3 regions of the Levilactobacillus yonginensis genome follow, and region 3 is predicted to be linked to each of the others. Evidence: predicted binding sites of a transcription regulator. Region 3 holds the regulator's gene; each other region holds the start of a gene.
The links. Region 3 encodes LexA, which represses DNA repair genes until DNA is damaged. Its sites were predicted from a motif close to CNAACANNTGTTNG; they were not measured.
Positions count from the first base shown of each region.

Region 1: a site for LexA is predicted at 4,768-4,781, ahead of dinB (DNA polymerase IV). Genes of this name have one in related genera too.
Region 2: a site for LexA is predicted at 2,847-2,860, ahead of AB3Y94_RS09580 (Y-family DNA polymerase). Genes of this name have one in related genera too.

Region 1 is NZ_OZ061549.1:802,729-808,644, forward strand. It holds gene alaS (alanine--tRNA ligase) at 1-890, opposite strand, end outside; gene AB3Y94_RS04015 (DEAD/DEAH box helicase) at 1,193-2,551, opposite strand; gene AB3Y94_RS04020 (bifunctional oligoribonuclease/PAP phosphatase NrnA) at 2,548-3,513, opposite strand; gene dinB (DNA polymerase IV) at 3,611-4,723, opposite strand; gene yajC (preprotein translocase subunit YajC) at 5,014-5,445, opposite strand; gene ruvB (Holliday junction branch migration DNA helicase RuvB) at 5,590-5,916, opposite strand, start outside.
Region 2 is NZ_OZ061549.1:2,041,174-2,047,089, reverse strand. It holds gene AB3Y94_RS09600 (hypothetical protein) at 1-127, opposite strand, end outside; gene AB3Y94_RS09595 (hypothetical protein) at 140-529, opposite strand; gene AB3Y94_RS09590 (hypothetical protein) at 804-1,196, opposite strand; gene AB3Y94_RS09585 (hypothetical protein) at 1,211-1,519, opposite strand; gene AB3Y94_RS09580 (Y-family DNA polymerase) at 1,512-2,810, opposite strand; gene AB3Y94_RS09575 (helix-turn-helix domain-containing protein) at 3,421-4,095, shown strand; gene AB3Y94_RS09570 (IS3 family transposase) at 4,092-4,985, shown strand; gene thiE (thiamine phosphate synthase) at 5,069-5,722, opposite strand; gene thiD (bifunctional hydroxymethylpyrimidine kinase/phosphomethylpyrimidine kinase) at 5,722-5,916, opposite strand, start outside.
Region 3 is NZ_OZ061549.1:333,736-339,651, forward strand. It holds gene AB3Y94_RS01665 (PPK2 family polyphosphate kinase) at 1-384, shown strand, start outside; gene AB3Y94_RS01670 (hydroxymethylglutaryl-CoA synthase) at 536-1,708, shown strand; gene AB3Y94_RS01675 (hypothetical protein) at 1,738-2,319, opposite strand; gene AB3Y94_RS01680 (nucleoside 2-deoxyribosyltransferase) at 2,543-2,983, shown strand; gene lexA (transcriptional repressor LexA) at 3,060-3,689, opposite strand; gene AB3Y94_RS01690 (DUF896 domain-containing protein) at 3,881-4,129, shown strand; gene AB3Y94_RS01695 (YneF family protein) at 4,232-4,456, shown strand; gene AB3Y94_RS01700 (ABC transporter ATP-binding protein) at 4,595-5,916, shown strand, end outside.

The DNA of each region.
Region 1 (5,916 bases), 470 kb from region 3:
CTAGGCAAGGCCCCGTCACCAATGGCAAACGTAATAGCCCGGGCATGGTCAGCAATCACCTTGAAGGCCACGTCGTCTTCGTGATTGTCACCATACTTCTTGCCGTCACTTAATTCAGCCGTTTTATGAATAATTGGCAGGAACAAGTCGGTTTCAAAGTTCGTCCGAGCATTTTGGAAAATGGAAACGACCCGTTCTAAGCCCATCCCCGTATCAATGTTTTTACGAGGTAAGGGCTTGTAGCTACCATCCGGTTCATGGTTAAACTGGGAGAACACGATGTTCCAAACTTCCAAGTAGCGTTCATTTTCGCCACCAGGGTAATTCTCTGGATCGTCGGCAGCCAAGTTATTAAAGGCTTCGCCCCGGTCGTAGAAGACTTCGGAGTCAGGGCCCGAAGGACCTTCACCAATATCCCAAAAGTTATCTTCAACGGCAATAATGTGGTCAGGAGCAACGCCCACCGCTTCCCAAGCATCCTTGGCGTCCGTATCCTTAGGGTAAACCGTCATATACAGTTTATCAGCGTCCCAGCCAAACCAGTCTGGTGACGTCAACAGTTCCCAAGCAAATCCAATGGCTTCTTTCTTGAAGTAGTCACCCACAGAAAAATTCCCAAGCATTTCGAACAGCGTGTGGTGGCGCGCCGTCTTCCCAACGTTTTCAATATCGTTGGTCCGGATACTCTTTTGAGAACTCGTCATCCGGGGATTCTCTGGCACAACCTGGCCGGAGAAATACTTCTTCATCGTGGCCACCCCGGAGTTGATCCACAATAATGAGGGATCATCTTGGGGAACCAGTGACGAACTTGGTTCCACTGCGTGCCCCTTCGACTTAAAGAAGTCGAGGTACATCTGGCGAATTTCGCTACTTGATAACTCTTTCATCTCTTAAAAACCTCCAAAAAATGTCAAAAACACCGTTGCCCGTAAAGACGCCGAAGCGCGGTACCACTTTACTTGCAACGATGTTTTAATCGTTTACCTCTTGAACTCATAACGCTGAGTCGCGATGTTACTGAGGGAGCGCCACCCCGTTACCGACTCGTTTTTCACAGCATCCAAAACGTTTCTGAAAATCCGTAACCGGGGGTATGTCCTCGAGATATATTTAATTGTCCATTCAAAATTATAGGTGGCTGAGCTGACCTTGTCAATTCTGAAGTGCCGGCTCACCGACGAATCTCAGATTATTGGTAACGGTCTGATTCGCGCTTCCGCCGTTTCCGCTCATTACGCGCACTCTGACGTGCCGCAATCCGCTTCTCTTGGTCCTTCTTGGCGTGAATGATCTGCTTGATTTGGTGCTTATAGCCAGGCTTGATCTTCTTTTTCTTCTTCTTGACCATCCCAATCAGGGTTGGATCCAACTTAGCGGTACTCTTAGCCCGCTTAGTCCGGCGGTTCCGGTCATAGGAATCAACGATTTCACCATTGCTGATGCGCTTAGGTTGGAACTTGATCCCCAACGCTTCAATCTGGCTGATCTTAACTTCCTCATCTGGTGAGTACAGGGTGATGGCCGTTCCTGGCATCCCCTGACGGCCCGTCCGACCGACCCGGTGAATAAAGAAGTCCAAATCTTCAGGGATATCATCGTTGATCACGTGAGAAACCCCTTCAATATCAATTCCCCGGGCAGCCAAGTCGGTTGCCACCACAAACTGATACTGCAAGTTCTTAACTTCACGCATGACCCGCTTCCGTTCACGAGGCTTGATGCCCCCGTGAATCATGGCAACCTTGAGGCCTTGATTCTTCAAGAAGTCGTGAATTTGTTCAACTCGCGTCTTGGTATTCGCAAAGATTAAGACCAGGTAAGGTTCTCCCATCGTAATCAGGGAATAGATCAGTTGGTTTCTGTTCTGACCTTTGGTTGAAATCAACCAATTGTCGATGGTGTCTGAAATAATGGTATCAGTTGGAATCTCTTCAACAACTGGATGGTTCATGTACTTACGTAAGAATGGGTTCAACCGTTGGGGAATCGTCGCTGAAAAGACCATCATTTGCAGGTTCTTAGGCATCCGGCCAGCAATCTTATCAACTTGGTCTAAGAAACCTAAGTCCAAAGTCATGTCAGCTTCATCGACGACAAACTGCCGTGTGGTATGCACATCCAGTGCTTGTGAGTCAATTAAATCCTTGACCCGACCAGGCGTCCCAATAATCAATTGGGGTTGATAATGATGCAGCTTTTCAATCTGCCGCTTCTTATCAGTCCCCCCAACGTAATTACCAATCCGAATTTCAAAAGGTGCCTCAGCTGCTAGTTGTTCTGCCGCTGTGTGAATTTGGTAAGCGAGTTCCCGGCTAGGGGTCGTGATCACTGCCTGAACCTGGTTCTCTTCAGTCAGTTGATTAAAAATCGGTAACAGGAACGTATGGGTCTTCCCACTCCCGGTCTGTGATTGGCCGACAACGTCCTTGCCCGAAGCGATGATGGGAATTAATTTTTCCTGAACCGCTGTGGGCTTTACGAAGCCAATCTTGTGCAAGGCCGTCATCAAATACGGCTGCAGGTTAAATTCTTTAAAATCCTTGCTCATTCATTTTCTCCTTTATCGTTAGCCACTAACTCATCGAGCTCGTGGATAACTTGGTCAATCTCTGCTTGATCGTGGGCAGTGGCACCACTGGCCAGAGCGTGACCGCCCCCACCGTGATTCTTCGCTAATTCATTGATGGAAGGCCCCTTCGACCGCAACCGAATGCGGAACGTCTGGTCCTTAGATTCAACGAAAATGGCCCAAGCAACGACCGACGTAATCTTGCCGGGTAATGGCACCACAGCAGACGTTGAATCCTTGGCAGCTAGTCCAAAGGACTCAACGATTTCATCAGTCAACTTAAGGTACGCTGCCCCACTAGGCAGAATTTCGAGGTTCTGGTAAACGTACGCGGACAACTTGGCCATAGCCGGCGAAATTTCATCTTCCGCCTGGTTGACGGCGGTCATGGAAAAGTTGTAGGTCAGAAGCTTACTAGCTACCGCAAATGTGTTGGCAGAGGTAGCTGGGTACATGAACCGACCCGTATCACCAATGATGCCGGCATACAGTAGTCGTGCCGCATCGTCAGGCATAGTCAGCTCAGCAGAGTTCACATCGTACCAGTCATAAATGATTTCAGACGTACTAGACGCTTGGTCCAATACCCACTGAAGATCACCAAAGGCATCGTCGTTGGGATGGTGATCAATTTTAATGACCGCCTTCCCCGACTGCCACCGTTCGTCATCGACCCGTGGCTGGTTAGCCGTGTCGACCACGATGACTAAGGCATCCTGAAAGACCTCATCGGCCACGTCCTGGTCGGCCTGACCCATCCAGTCAAAGCCAGGATAATGTTTTCCAACGGCCAAGACTTTTTTATCAGGGAAACTAGCTTTTAAAATATCCCGTAAAGCCAATTGAGCCCCGATACAATCAGGATCTGGGCGTTGATGACGGTGAATAATAATCGTTTCATACTTTTTAATTTCTTCTAAAATGGCAGTTTCAATGGCCAATATAGTTCACCCGTTTTCTATCCGTTTTTTCGACCAAGACGCGTCGATACCGCGTTTCAGTATACAAGTTTTACGGGGTAATATCAAAGAAAGTCTGCTATTTCTCACGATTAGGACCAAATAACGGTAATTTTAAATTTTCAAACGTCTGGGCTGCCAAACCAGTGATCGTAATTCCTAGCAGGCGAACGGGGTCCTCATCTTTAGCCACACTGTGGTATAAGTCCAGCGCCAGTTCATAATACACCTGAGCGTCGTTATCGATGAAGTCATCCTGGGTAATCCGTTTCGTAATAGTGTTAAATTCACTGTCCCGGAACTTCAATACCAGGGTTTTACCGTGACGTTGCTTTTGTTTAACCGTTGCGGCGACCATTTCCGCTAAGCGCTGCAGCTGGTTCTCCACTTCACCCAACGAGGTCAGGGGTGGGCCGTACGTCCGTTCCTTGCCAATCGATTTACGTTCTCGTAGATACTCCACTGGTCGCTCATCAATCCCACGAACGCGTTGATACAGCACATAGCCAAACTTGCCAAAATCGTGAATCAACTCCAGCTGTGATCGTTGAAAAAGGTCCGCTCCGCTCATGATTCCCAGCTCGTGCATCTTAGGCACCGTCTTCTTGCCCACCCCCCGATACCGCTCAATTGGCAATGCCATGAGAAAATCGTGGGCGTCTTCCGGCAAAATCACACTGACTCCGACCGGCTTCCGAAAGTCAGAGGCTTCCTTGGCCAAGAACTTACTGTATGAGATTCCCGTTGAACACGTTAAGTGAGTCTTTTCAAAAATTTCTACCTGAATAGCGTGGGCAACCTGAACTGCCGAATGCATGTGGTGCTTATTTTCCGTCACATCAAGATAGGCTTCATCAAAAGCAACGGTTTCAATTTTGTCCGTATATTCATGAAAAATGGCGTGAATTTGATCCGAAATTTCTCGGTAATGGGGGAAATCCGGGTCCTTAAACGTGGCATTGGGTGAGAGTTTTAACGCCTCATTAGCATTCATAGCAGAATGAACCCCAGCCTGTCGTGCTACATAATTAGCGGTGGTCACAACACCACGACCACCCGTACGACGAGGGTCTCGAGCAATAATCAAAGGATGCCCCTTAAACTCTGGGTGGTCCCGCTCCTCAATCGACGCGTAGAACGCATCCATATCAACATGAATAATCTTTCGTTGCGTGTATTTTGCGGGTACCACCGTGGTCACCTCCCAGCTTAGCAAATTTCTATCCCCATTGTACCCAAACGTCCGTTTGCCTTCAACGGTTTTGATTAAAAAACTAATGGGCACGCAACCGTTTGTTGATAACACCCGCTCTGGTGGTCAGGGCAGGCGCCTGCTGTGGGGACGCTTCAGCCCGAGAGCGGGCTTCTCGCTCAATTTAAAGCCACGACTTTAAATGCGCCCATGACCACCCCCGCTAACGTTGTTTATCCCTAAAAATCAGCGAAAAAAAAACGGTCTCCGAGAGACCGAACTTTTTGACCTTATTTAGCTGATTCGTCGTCAGTTTTTTCAGCAGCTTCGTCACTGGCAGTATCGTCAGTGCTGTTTTCTGCTGACTTATCTTCGGTAGCAGCTTCACTAGTTGCTTCTTCAGCAGCTGGGGCAGTTACTGCTTGTGGTGCTTGGGAAGTTACTTGCGCAATGGCCCGGAGGTCAAAGACCAAGTAGATCCCGTCGCAATCCAAGGTAGCCGTCTGGTCGGCTTGGTTGATTTCATCAATCACACCGTGTAACCGGCCAATCGTAATGACGTGGTCGCCCTTTTTAAGCTCGCTCATCATGTCCTTGTGCTTCTTTTGTTGCTTTTGTTGTGGCCGTAACATTAAGAAGTACATCAAACCTAAGAAGACCACCAAAATGAGCAGCGTTGAGTAACCACCAGTTGCTGCGGCAACGTTAAAACTATCTAACACGTTCGTTCACCCCTTTATAATCTATCTATTGGACAACTTTACCAGAATACCGGGAATCCGTCCAATTATTTCTAGAAATTCTTAAGTAGTTCGAGTTAGTAACTAAAATCATCGAGACTGTTGATTGGCTATCACTCGTGCCGTTTACGAATTAGCTGTCGGCGGAAGCTCACGTCCTAGGTGGGCGTACCCAGCGGCGGTCACAACCCGCCCCCGAGCGGTTCGTTTCAGGTAGCCACGTTGCAACAGGTAAGGTTCATACATTGCAGCCACCGTTTCCGTCTCTTCCCCAACGTTGGCTGCCAGCGTGTTCAGACCGACTGGTCCCCCATTATAGTAATCGATCATCGTTTCTAACAATTTGATATCCGTGGAATCCAAGCCCGCTGAATCCACACGCAATAACTTTAAGGCGTGATTAACGATAGCCAGATCAATCGTTGAATGATCTGGTGAAACCTCCGCAAAATC
Region 2 (5,916 bases), 1.7 Mb from region 3:
ATTGCAACTTGTACCAAATTACCCCAATGATTGCTAGAACGGCGAGTCCTAATAGCTCATGCCAACATTCTCGTCGCGTCATTCGCTGAACCGTCAGCTTAACGTGCGGTGTCTCAATTAATTTCATGTCTAGTTACCCCTAACCTAGGTGCTCACGGCCCAAATAGTGAAAATCGGGGTCGCGGCCAATCTTATAACACGCAAAAGCCTTCGTCAGTTCATTGTGAAACGTGACCAAAATAGCTGGTGTGGCCCACGTGGACGCCGCCCAAAAGACGGTATCATCGGGTTCGCGTGGATCATTGGGATAACGGTAATACCCCCACTGTTCATCCCAAATCGTGCCCTGCGTGTTTAACCAATCCTCTGCCAAACCGGCTTGGACGACCGCCATGACATCGTGATTATCTCGAATCAAGGCGGCTATTTTTTCCCAATCCAGTTGCCGGTCATGTTCGCGCGGCAACTGATTCCGCGTTCCCAGCGGCGTGTGACGCAACGTAATCGGTTCAAAATCAATGAAGTCCATGTTATCGCCTTCCCGTTTACGTTCATTCTAGCGCAAATGGGTGGCGTCGGACCACTGCTCAGTCAAATACTCGGCTTAGCTCCATCATACAATCGTTGATAGTCAATTGCGATGGTTATCGTATCTAGGGTCTTATCTAACAAACCACTGCTTAGTTAATTGGATAATAGACTATTAAAAAGGAGACCCAGATATTATCCCAGTCTCCTTTGACTATCCCCGAACATACGTTGTAAAAACGCGTACCACATAAGCTCCCCGCCTAGTGGCCCGCTTAACCCTTCTTCGATTGATTGCTCACACACCGAATCTCTGTCAACGGCAATTCCCGCCAGCGCCCGGACGCCAGCTGAATCACCACGTTATCTTCATGTACCCCTACTACGATGCCATCGACCAACGCCAACGTCTGGTTATCATCCATGACGTTCAGCTGCAGGTGCACGGATTGATGCGTGCGCCACGCTTCCGCCAGTCGCTCACTGACGACTGATAGCGGTTGTTTCGGCAGCGGCTCTTCGACCTGCTCGGCTGCGTGCATTTTTGCTAACGCACTGGTGTGGTCCGAGAGATAGAAGCCGCCCCACTTTAACATGCCCCGGTCATGGTAGTCGCGTTTAAAAAAGCTGTTCACGAGATCATCATCGTGTACTTGGCGAAGAACCATGGGTCGTCACTTCCTTAACGAATCCAGCGTTGGCTCAAGGGCCACCGGACCTGACCAAAATCAACGAAATTTAACGTCAGCTGCGTCCCCTCTTGAACCACCGAGATCACCCGTTCTAACGTTTCTAAGTCCGTCGTCTTGACCGTATGTAACGGAATCGACCGTTCTCGGTGGTCTTTGCGGCGAATGTCCAAAAAGAAATTAAACTCGGCCCCGTACTGATTATTGACCACGTCAATGCGATAGCGACAATGCCACTGTTTGGTAAACAGCGGATCAAGCCTGGTCAAAATAACGGCTGCTTCCTGTCGACAATCAATCAAAACTATTCCCCCCATTATGGCCACCCACCAGCGATGCCCGGCGAATCATGGTACCACCACGCATCAAGCTGCTGGCCGGTACCACCGCGGTCTTCCCAAACCGATCACGCAGATCGTCAATGACCCGGTCAAAGCGATCATTTTTTAGTTGCCGTTCGGGGTCCTGAAAGATGTCCAACTGCAGGCTGCCACTTACACTGAGGCGGGCAAGTCCCACCCCAATGTTGCGGACCGGTTGACCTTCCCAGTATTGCCGGAAGAGTCGCAACAGTTCTGCGATAATGGTTCGCGCATTGTCGGTCGGTGCAATTCGATGCGTATGGTGCAACCCACCCCGACCGTCATCGGCTTGGCCATCCCAAGCAAAGCCGATAAACAAACTGATACTACCAGCCTGCTGCTGATGGTGCCGCATCCGTGAAGTCACCTGTTGTCCAATTTCTCGGATCACTAACTCGATTTCACGCTGGACCTTATAATCCCGCGGTAAAACCTGAGAGTTACTCCAGCTCTTTTCCTTAGCTGGCCGGACCTCTCGTAATTTCGTTCGGTCGATTCCCCAGGATAGGGCAAAGAGCTGTGTCCCAATCAACCCCATCTCGTGGCGTAGCTCATACGGATTCACGTGAGCCAGGTCGTCCATGCTGTGGATGCCCAATCGGTTGAGGTGCGCCGCCGTCCGATGGCCAATGCTCCAAACCTTTTCCAGATTGGTGATCGGCCAGATCCCGTCAGCAAATGATTCGTAGGTTAACCTGCCAATCAGTTCTTTATCGTGTTTGGCTTGCAGGTCTAACGCTAGTTTGGCTTGCACCGGGTTTTCCCCAATTCCCACCGTCGTATAGAGTCCCAGCTCATGCCGTACGGTGAGTTGAATCCGGCGGGCGACCTCTTCTGGCGTGTTCCCAAAAAGCCGCCACGACTTGGTCATATCCAAAATTGATTCATCAATTGAATACGGAAAGAGATCAGCGTCCGCCACAAACCGTCGAAAAATTCGGTTGATGGCCAAATTCTTTTGGATGTACAGATTCATTCGCGGCGGCACCACTAAAATGCGGGGGTCATCCGGCACTTCGTACTGCCGGGAGACGTTGCTGATTCCGAACTCGCGTTTGGCCATCGGCGAAGCTGCTAAGACCAAACCGCTCCCCGTGTTGTCGGCTTCAGACATCACAACCAGAACCGATTCCAACGGATTCAGTCCCCGTTCAACGCTCTCAACACTGGCATAGAACGACTTATTATCAATCATGAGAAACATCCCGTGCGGCTCATTCGAATAATCCATGCCAGCACCCCCTTTCACTTGACTGTCATTATTATACGAACACTTGTTCTCAATTGCAAGCGAACATCGCAAAAAAATTTGAAATTTCAATTAATTTAAATCCACTTCTTAGCGGTTATCTACACAGATACACTTACCCCATAAACGCCGTACTCCTTAAACTAATCCGCTTAGTAAATTCACATGCATTAATAACTATCCTCTTAGAGAAAAATAACAATATTGGTCTAATTTTGGTAGCTTTTGCTATCACCGCGTGTTAGAATGAACTTGTGAAGTTAGCCCTAGTCAACTAGCTTCCTCAACTTTTAAAGCGAAACCGATTTCCGCTGCACTTAAACACAGTGGATTATGGTTTCGCTTTTTTGATAGATATTTTCTTAATTTTTCACCTGATAACTGTCTGTTACGATTTTTTTAATGCGTTACATAGGGGTCGACTGGCCGCCCAAAACATTCAGGGGTAACATGATAATTGTGGCCAATGCATTAATAGTGTAAAACAACTATAACAGCGCAGTGAACTGGGATAACATCCCTGTTATGATCCCTCTGTGGTTGTCAGATGAAATAATATAATTCATCTGACAATGACGGAGGGATTTTTTGTATGCCAAGAGCCAAGTTTAGTGCCATGGAGAAGCTGGCATTGATTAACGAATTTGAGGCTTCGGGACTATCAAGTACAGCCTTTGGAAAAGCAAATGGTTTAGGTGAGCATACGGTGGCTCAGTGGCTAGATCGATACCACCGTGATGGCCTTGATGGACTGAGGGAAGCCAAGAAAAATCATCACTACAGTAGTGCCTTCAAACTACAGGTTATCTATGCCTTTTTGAACGGTGAAGGTTCCGCACAGGAACTAGCTATGAAGTATGGTTTACGTTCATTTTCCCAAGTAATGACTTGGGTTTCCAAGTATAATAGGGACAAAACTGTGACGGCGTCGCCGTCAAGAAAGCAGGTCCCGAAAATGAGTCGAAAAACCACGTGGGAAGAGCGTATTGAAGTCGTTGAATTCATTACCAAACACAAGCACTCATATAGCGAAGCGGCCGAACATTATCAAGTCTCCTATCAGCAGGCTCGTTCATGGGTTATGAAGGCTAAAGATGGCGGATATGAGGTTCTAAGAGACAACCGTGGGCGCCGTAAGGCACAAAAAGAAGTGACCGACCTAGACAAAGCGAATCTACGGATTCGACAATTGGAAGGTCAGGTCGCCGACATGAAACTACTGGAAGAATTTGTAAAAAAATATCAGGAACTTCAGCGCAAGGGGTGAAACAACAACATCGACTGGCATATCGGGCAATCAGCGAGGTCAGTCAAGGGAAACACGGTGCCATCACAAAATTATTGTCATACGTCGGCGTGAGCCGGCAAGCCTACAATAAGTTCCTCCACCGTCAAGAAACGGTCTGGGGCGCTCAAGAAAAGCTACTAGAAGAACGCATCACATATTGGTTTAAACAACATCATCAAGCAATCGGTGCTGGTAAGATTTTATCAAACCTGAACCGAGACGAGCAGATCACCTTTGACGTTACCATTAAGCGAGTCAAACGCATTATGGGTAACCTAGGGATTCGATGCCAGATTCGGGTCAAGAAGCATCATAGAATCAAGGAACAAGAACAGTACATGCAAGATAATCTTTTGAACCAAAATTTTACGGCCACCGCCCCTAATCAGGTTTGGCTGTCCGATTCAACTGAATTATCTTACGGCGTTAATGGGCAGTTCAAAATGCGGTTGAGCGGCGTTTTGGACCTTTACGGACGGGTCTTGATTGCCTCTAACTTAAGTAAAACAGAAACAGCAGATGCCGAAATCGAAGTATTTCGGCGGGCTTTTGAGTACGCTGGTGACGTCAATCCGGTAGTTCATACTGACCGCGGATCGGCTTATACGTCCAAACAATTCAATAACTTTCTGGTCCCCTACGAAGTCACACGCAGTATGTCACGACCGGGTACGCCTTGCGATAACGCGCCAATGGAACGTTGGTGGAATGAGTTCAAGACGCATTGGATGGATCGTCATCCAATGCCCAAAACCTACGAAGAATTTGAAGCGCTGGTAAAGGAAGGAATCCACTACTTCAATCACCTAGATCGCTCACCAGCAAGAAACGACCTCACCCCGGTAGAATACCGGAGTGAGGCCGCTTAGAGACAACATAAAATTATATTATTTCATATGACAACTTGACAGGGACTAGTACACCCCGTCACTGCGCTGTTTTTTACTTATATTTAACGGTGAAATGCTTGGCGCATCGCGGCCACATCGCTGGCTGGCGACGTGCTCCGCGTCAACAACGTGATAACCGCTACACCGGCCGCACCAGTAGCGGCAACGGCGGCTAACGAATCAACCCTAATCCCGCCAATGGCCACGATTGGCACGTTCGCCTGAGCCACCAATTTCTGCAGCCCAGCCACGCCAATGACCGGATCAGCGTCGTCCTTGGACGTGGTTGGGAAAATCGGACCACTGCCTAAGTAATCCACGCCGGTCAACTGGTTCGCCGCAGCCACTTCAGCTGCCGTCGAGCAGGACAGGCCCACAAACATATTTTGCCCGGAGACTTCCTGAATCACCTGCTGAATCTTTTGGTCGCTCTGCCCCACGTGAATGCCATCAGCGTGCAAGGCTAACGCCATGTCCACGTCGTCGTCCACGATAAACGGAACGCTGGCCGCGTGACACTGGTCGCGCAAATCCTTTCCCAACGCTAATCGCTGGTCGGGGGTCAATTGACTGTTGCCCTTATCACGGAACTGAAACGCCGTGATACCGGCAGTTAACATGGTTGCTAAGACTTCCCGCAAGTCCTGATTGGGAACATCCTGACTACCCGCGACAAAGTAGGCCCGCAACAGGCCTGGTTCAAACGTAACTGACATTATTCGGCACCTCCCTGGCTATAAGCCCAATGATTCAACGGACCGTGGCCGTTACCAACGGCAATTGGATTGGCAATTGCCGCCGTGACAAAATCCTTACCAATACGAATGGCTGATTCAAAGTCTTGGCCCTTCGCCAATTCAGCCGTGATGCACGACGACAGCGTGTCGCCAGTCCCGTGCGTCCGAACCGT
Region 3 (5,916 bases):
AATTACGAAAAGTATTTGCGTCACCAAGGGTTTGTGACGATTAAATTCTTTCTCCATCTATCTAAGGAGGAACAGACCAAGCGGTTTGAACGACGAATCGAAATTCCTAGCAAAAATTGGAAGTTCTCGCCAAGTGATATGACCGAGCGAACGTTTTGGCAGGACTATCAAATTGCCTATACCAAGATGCTGGAACATACGTCTACCAAGAAGCAACCTTGGTACCTAATTCCGGCTGATGACAAGGCAGTGGCCCGACTAATTGTTTCCAATATTTTAGTTGAACGGTTGCGTGAGTTAGATCCAAGTTATCCGGTTGTGAGTGCAGCAGAACAAGAAAAGCTTAAAACTATCTTGAGGCAGCTCAAAGAAGGAGAGTTGTGATATACAATTTGTCAGCAAATAGTCAAAAGATGGCAATTTGATTCAGTACTGTTGTATATAGCAATTGTCTCAAATTTGCTCTCACTAGTCATAAAATGGTACAGTAGTTTCATTAATTAGTGAGGATTTAGCCTCAAGGAGGAAGTACAACATGACGGTGACGGTTGGTATTGATAAAATAGGATTTTATACGCCAGGAATGTATCTGGATATGACTGATTTAGCCCACGCTCGGCATGATGATCCTAATAAATACTTGATTGGGATTGGTCAGTCCAAACAGGCAGTGATCCCACCAACCCAGGACGTTGTGACGATGGCCGCAAACGCTGCTAGTCAGTTTATGACACCGGCAATTAAATCAGATATTGCCATGGTATTGTTTGGAACTGAATCCGGTATCGATAATTCCAAGGCGACTGCCGTTTATTTAGCGCACCTCTTGGATTTGCCACAAACGACCCGGGCGGTGGAAATTAAACAAGCCTGCTATGGTGCCACGGCAGGGCTACAACTTGCGGCGGATTATGTTCGCGTCCATCCCAACGCCAAAGTATTGGTTGTGGGTGCTGACATTGCGCGATATGGGTTGCGAACGGCCGGTGAGGTCACGCAAGGTGGCGGTGCAGTGGCATTCTTAGTGACGGCTAATCCGCAAATCCTAGCGCTCGATGCAGTCAGCAGTTATCACACCGAAGACGTGATGGATTTTTGGCGACCGGTTTATCGGACAGAAGCCCTAGTCGATGGTAAGTATTCAACGAACGTTTACTTAGACTTCTTTAAGACGGTGTGGGCGGACTATCAACAACAAACGTCCCGCAAGATTGCCGATTTTGATGCGTTTGTTTTCCATATTCCGTTTACCAAGATGGGTCGCAAGGGGTTGCGGCAAATTTTGCCAGAGGCCACGCCAGGCCATCAAGCGGAGCTGACTGCAGCGTTTGAGGCGAGTCAGGAAGATAATCGCAACGTTGGGAATCTTTATACTGGGTCTTTGTACCTAAGCTTTCTTTCACTTCTTCGGCACGGAAACTTAAGCGCTGGCCAGCAAATTGGGTTCTTTAGCTATGGTTCCGGTGCGGAGGGTGAATTCTTTAGTGGTCGAGTACAACCTGATTATCAGCAGGGTTACGACGAATCAGCTATTAGCCAACTGTTGGCCAAACGGCGACGGGTTTCCGTGGCTGAATATGAAGAAATCTTTAATCAACGACTTGATACCACTGGTAGGGATCAGCGATTGGCACTTGGTGAGGAATCAGCCAAATACTATTTAGCCGGCCGCTTAAATGAGCAACGGCAATATAGAGTTCAAAAATAAAAGGGCGCCAATCCGGCGTCCTTTTGCATTTATTCAAATTCATTCTTGGTAACGTAGCCATCTTTGAAGACAAGCACGGGTGATTGTCCTTTCAGACCAAGGGTCAGAGAGTAACCCTTACCCAGTGCTTTTTCTAAGGACTGGCTGGTTTGCGTGAAGTTGCTGACAAATTTAGGCCACTTAGCTTGCTTAGCCTGACTGGGGTCCTTCTCCAGGGCCTTGATAGTTTTGACAAGGTCCGAATTCGAAATGGTTAAGACGTACGTTTTAGTTTTTTGATTAAACGTAACTGGTCCTAGTTTATGCAATGACTTATTGAGTTGCTTTCGAACGGTCTCTTCGTTTTGGGACTGACTGGTTGTACTATTGGATGAAGTGAAGGGGTGGCTAGAGGCTAGGCTAGCACTCTTACTGGAACTTTCCGTATTCGTAGACTGGTGATTACTCGACCAGTAGGGTAGCTTCCAAATCGAGACACCCGTTAAGACAACAGCAATTGTCAAAACAATGGCAGCCCCAATTGGTGAATCATGGTGCTGGATAGCCGTGGCCATTGAGAAAATAGCAATGACTGCTAAAAAAATACCAAAAATAACAAAACCAAGAATCATAGGTGAATCCCCCCAAGTTACGTGTCTTAAGCTAAGTATAGCATGAAATAATTATTGTTTGAATGGTTGCCTGGTCATTTGTGAAAAGTCGAATAATAAGGTGAGTAATCTTTTCTTTTTCGAATAATGTGAATTATAACCGAATATTAATTTTAAATAGGTCGCCAAGCGTTAACTTTTCCAGTATAATAGGGCTATTCGAGAGAGAAATGAGGAGATTAGTGTGACTAACGTATATTTAGCAGGACCATTCTTTGATGACGAACAGATTGCCCGCATCGAACGGGTGGAAAAAGCCTTAGCAGCTAACCCAGCCGTAGCGAATGTCTTCAGCCCTCGGTTGAGTGAGATTCCTGGGCTAACCATGGGAACCCCTGAATGGGCCACACAGACCTTTGAAATGGATGTTCATCAAATTGACCAGGCCGACGTTGTCGTTGCTTTGGTGGATTTTGTGGGGGACCAGGTAGACTCAGGAACGGCTTTTGAAATTGGATATGCCTTCCACAGCAAGAAACCCGTCGTAATTTTACATGAGAAGGATACAATTCTGAATCTGATGATTGCCGAAGGGTTACACGCCTACTTACGAGAGGCAGGTTCTTTAGCCACGTACGATTTCTCCACGCTTCCGGAGAGTCACTATTCAGGAAAAGTGATTTAAGAACGTCATTGAGTTGATAGCCTAAATTAAAAATGAGGCCGAGATATTATCTCGACCTCATTTACTTTACAGAAGATTAATGAACGTCGTCGCGGAAAAGCCCAACAACTCGGCCCAAGATGCTAACGTGATTTAAGATAATTGGCGCCATTGTGTCATTTTCGGGTTGTAACCGGAAATGATCAGCTTCTTTAAAGAACCGTTTGCAGGTTGCTTCATTATCTTCAGTCATGGCAATGACAATGTCGCCATTGTCGGCTGACTGTTGGCGACGAACAATCACTTGATCACCATTTAAAATACCAATGTTGATCATACTTTCGCCACGGATCGTCAACATAAACAACTGATCATCATCATTTTCAAATTCTGGAGGAACTGGGAAGTAGTCAGTAGCTTCCTGAACAGCCAGAATTGGCTCGCCAGCTGTAACCGTTCCTAGAACGGGAATCTTAGTCTGTTGTTCGTGAACGCCCAGTTCTTCCAAACCAGCTGCTGTGACTTCCAAAGCCCGGGGTTTCGTCGGATCTTTAGTCAAGAGCCCCTTCTTTTCCAGACGGGCAATGTGACCATGGACCGTAGAGGTTGAAGAGAGAGCTACGGCTTCACCAATTTCGCGGACGGTTGGTGGATATCCTTTTTCATTGACCCGTTCCCAGATGAAACGAAGAACGGCCATTTGTTTGCTTTCTGATGCTTTACTCATCTTTACTGCCACCTCGTTCGTCATTCGATTTATAGTTTAGTTAGAGTGTAGCATAGGTAGCGAACATTTTCAAACAGATGTTCGGTTAAACCAGTTGAAATCTGAAAATAACCCTGATATGATAGGTCATGGCTTGAAAACAAGTGGTACGACCCGCTACAATGGGTCAAGTAAATAAAGGAGGTTTGTTCATGGCAGAACCAACGATGGACACCTTATTAGTCCGGATTAATGAACTCGCCCACAAAGCGAAAGGCGAAGGGCTCACGCCTGCTGAAACGGCAGAACGGGCCAAGTTACGTAAACAGTATCTTAAACTGTTTAGAGCAAGCTTCAAGAGCCAGGTTGAAATGATGCAGGTCTATAACGACCAAGGCGAAGAAGTGACCCCTGAAAAGGTTCGAGAAGTTCAACGGAAAAAGGGTCTGCGGGACGATTAATTAGGAAAGCGACTCCCAATTAGGGATTCGCTCTTTTAATTTGCGTTAAATTTGTGTAAAATTATGTATTGAATGACGTTTCGAAGAAGGAGGGGAATCGATTTGCACACTTGGATATGGATCTTAATCCTCATCGTGGTCGCTTTGGCCAGTGCTGCCGCAGGTTTCTACGGCGCCCGTAAGTACATGGAAAACTACTTGAAGAAGAATCCACCGATCAACGAAGATCAATTACGAGCAATGATGTTACAAATGGGACAAAAGCCTTCACAACGTAAGTTACATCAAATGATGAATGCGATGCAGCAAAACGCAAACAAAAAGTAAGGGCTGCTTTACTTCTTAGACTCATCACCGTTTCCAGCGGGGTGAGTCTTTTTTGTTGTATTTTATGAAAATATCTGTAAACTATATTAGTCTGTGCTATATTTTAATCATATTCTAATTTTTTAAGGAGGGATGTTCGTGAGTATTTTTAAGAAACTTGCCTGGTACTTTCGCCTAGAATGGCGTCGTTACCTGATGGGCGTGCTCGGCTTATTATTAACGGCCATTATTGCAATTGTCCCCCCCAGAATCATCGGGAACATGGTGGACGGCATTCACGGGCAGACCATGACGGGCCGGCTACTCATGATCGATTTACTGTGGGTCACGCTCGCAGCACTCGCCCAGTACGGTACCCGGTACATTTGGCGAAATGCCATTTGGGGTGGTGCTGCCCGACTTGAGCAATTGCTGCGGGATCGGCTATTCGCCCACTTCATGAAGATGGACCGGGTCTTTTACCAGAAGTATCGGACCGGGGATCTCATGGCGCACGCAACGAACGACTTGGAGGCTATTCAACGGGTTGCTGGTGGGGGGATTCTGCAGTTTGCGGATGCCATCATCACTGGTGGGACCACGTTGATTGCCATGATGACCTTGATCGACTGGCGGCTGACCTTGCTAGCCATTGTTCCATTTCCATTCTTAGCTCTGATTTCGTGGTACCTGGGTCAAAAGATTCATCGGGCCTTTGGTGCTTCGCAAGCAGCCTTTTCCCGGTTGAACAACAAAGCGCAAGAGAGCATTAGTGGCATCAAGGTCATCAAGGCCTTGGGTCAGGAGGATGCCGACGTGGCTGATTTTGACTCTCAGGTTGATCGTACCATTCAGATCAATCGCCGCGTCAATCGACTAGATTCACTATTTGATCCTGCCATTACGCTGGTGATTTCATTGTCCTACGTGGCAACTATTGTTTTGGGCGGTCTCTTCGTGAACCATCAAATCATTACGATTGGGAACCTGGTCTCGTTTATCAGTTATCTAGCCATGATGGTTTGGCCGATGTTTGCCGTGGGGATGTTGTTCAATACGATGGAACGGGGAAACGCCAGTTATGACCGAGTCATGGAGCTGTTGGACCAGCAGACGCACATCATCGATAAATCTAATGGGATACAGCAACGACCTACGGGGGCTCTCAGTTATCATGTAAATCGGTTTGACTACCCCGATGACGCTGGGGCCAGCTTGAAACAGATTGACTTCGAGCTGCCAGCTGGCCATACTTTAGGAATTGTTGGTCGGGTTGGTGCTGGGAAGTCAACGATTATGAAATTGATTCTGCGGGAGTTTGATACTTACGCTGGTGAAATTGACTTTGGCGGGCATCCCATTAAAGACTATGCGCTGGATAGTTATTTGCCAGCTATCGGGTACGTGCCCCAAGAAAGCTTCCTATTCTCTTCGAATATTTTCGAAAATATTCGTTTTGCTCAGCCGGATGCCACTCAGGC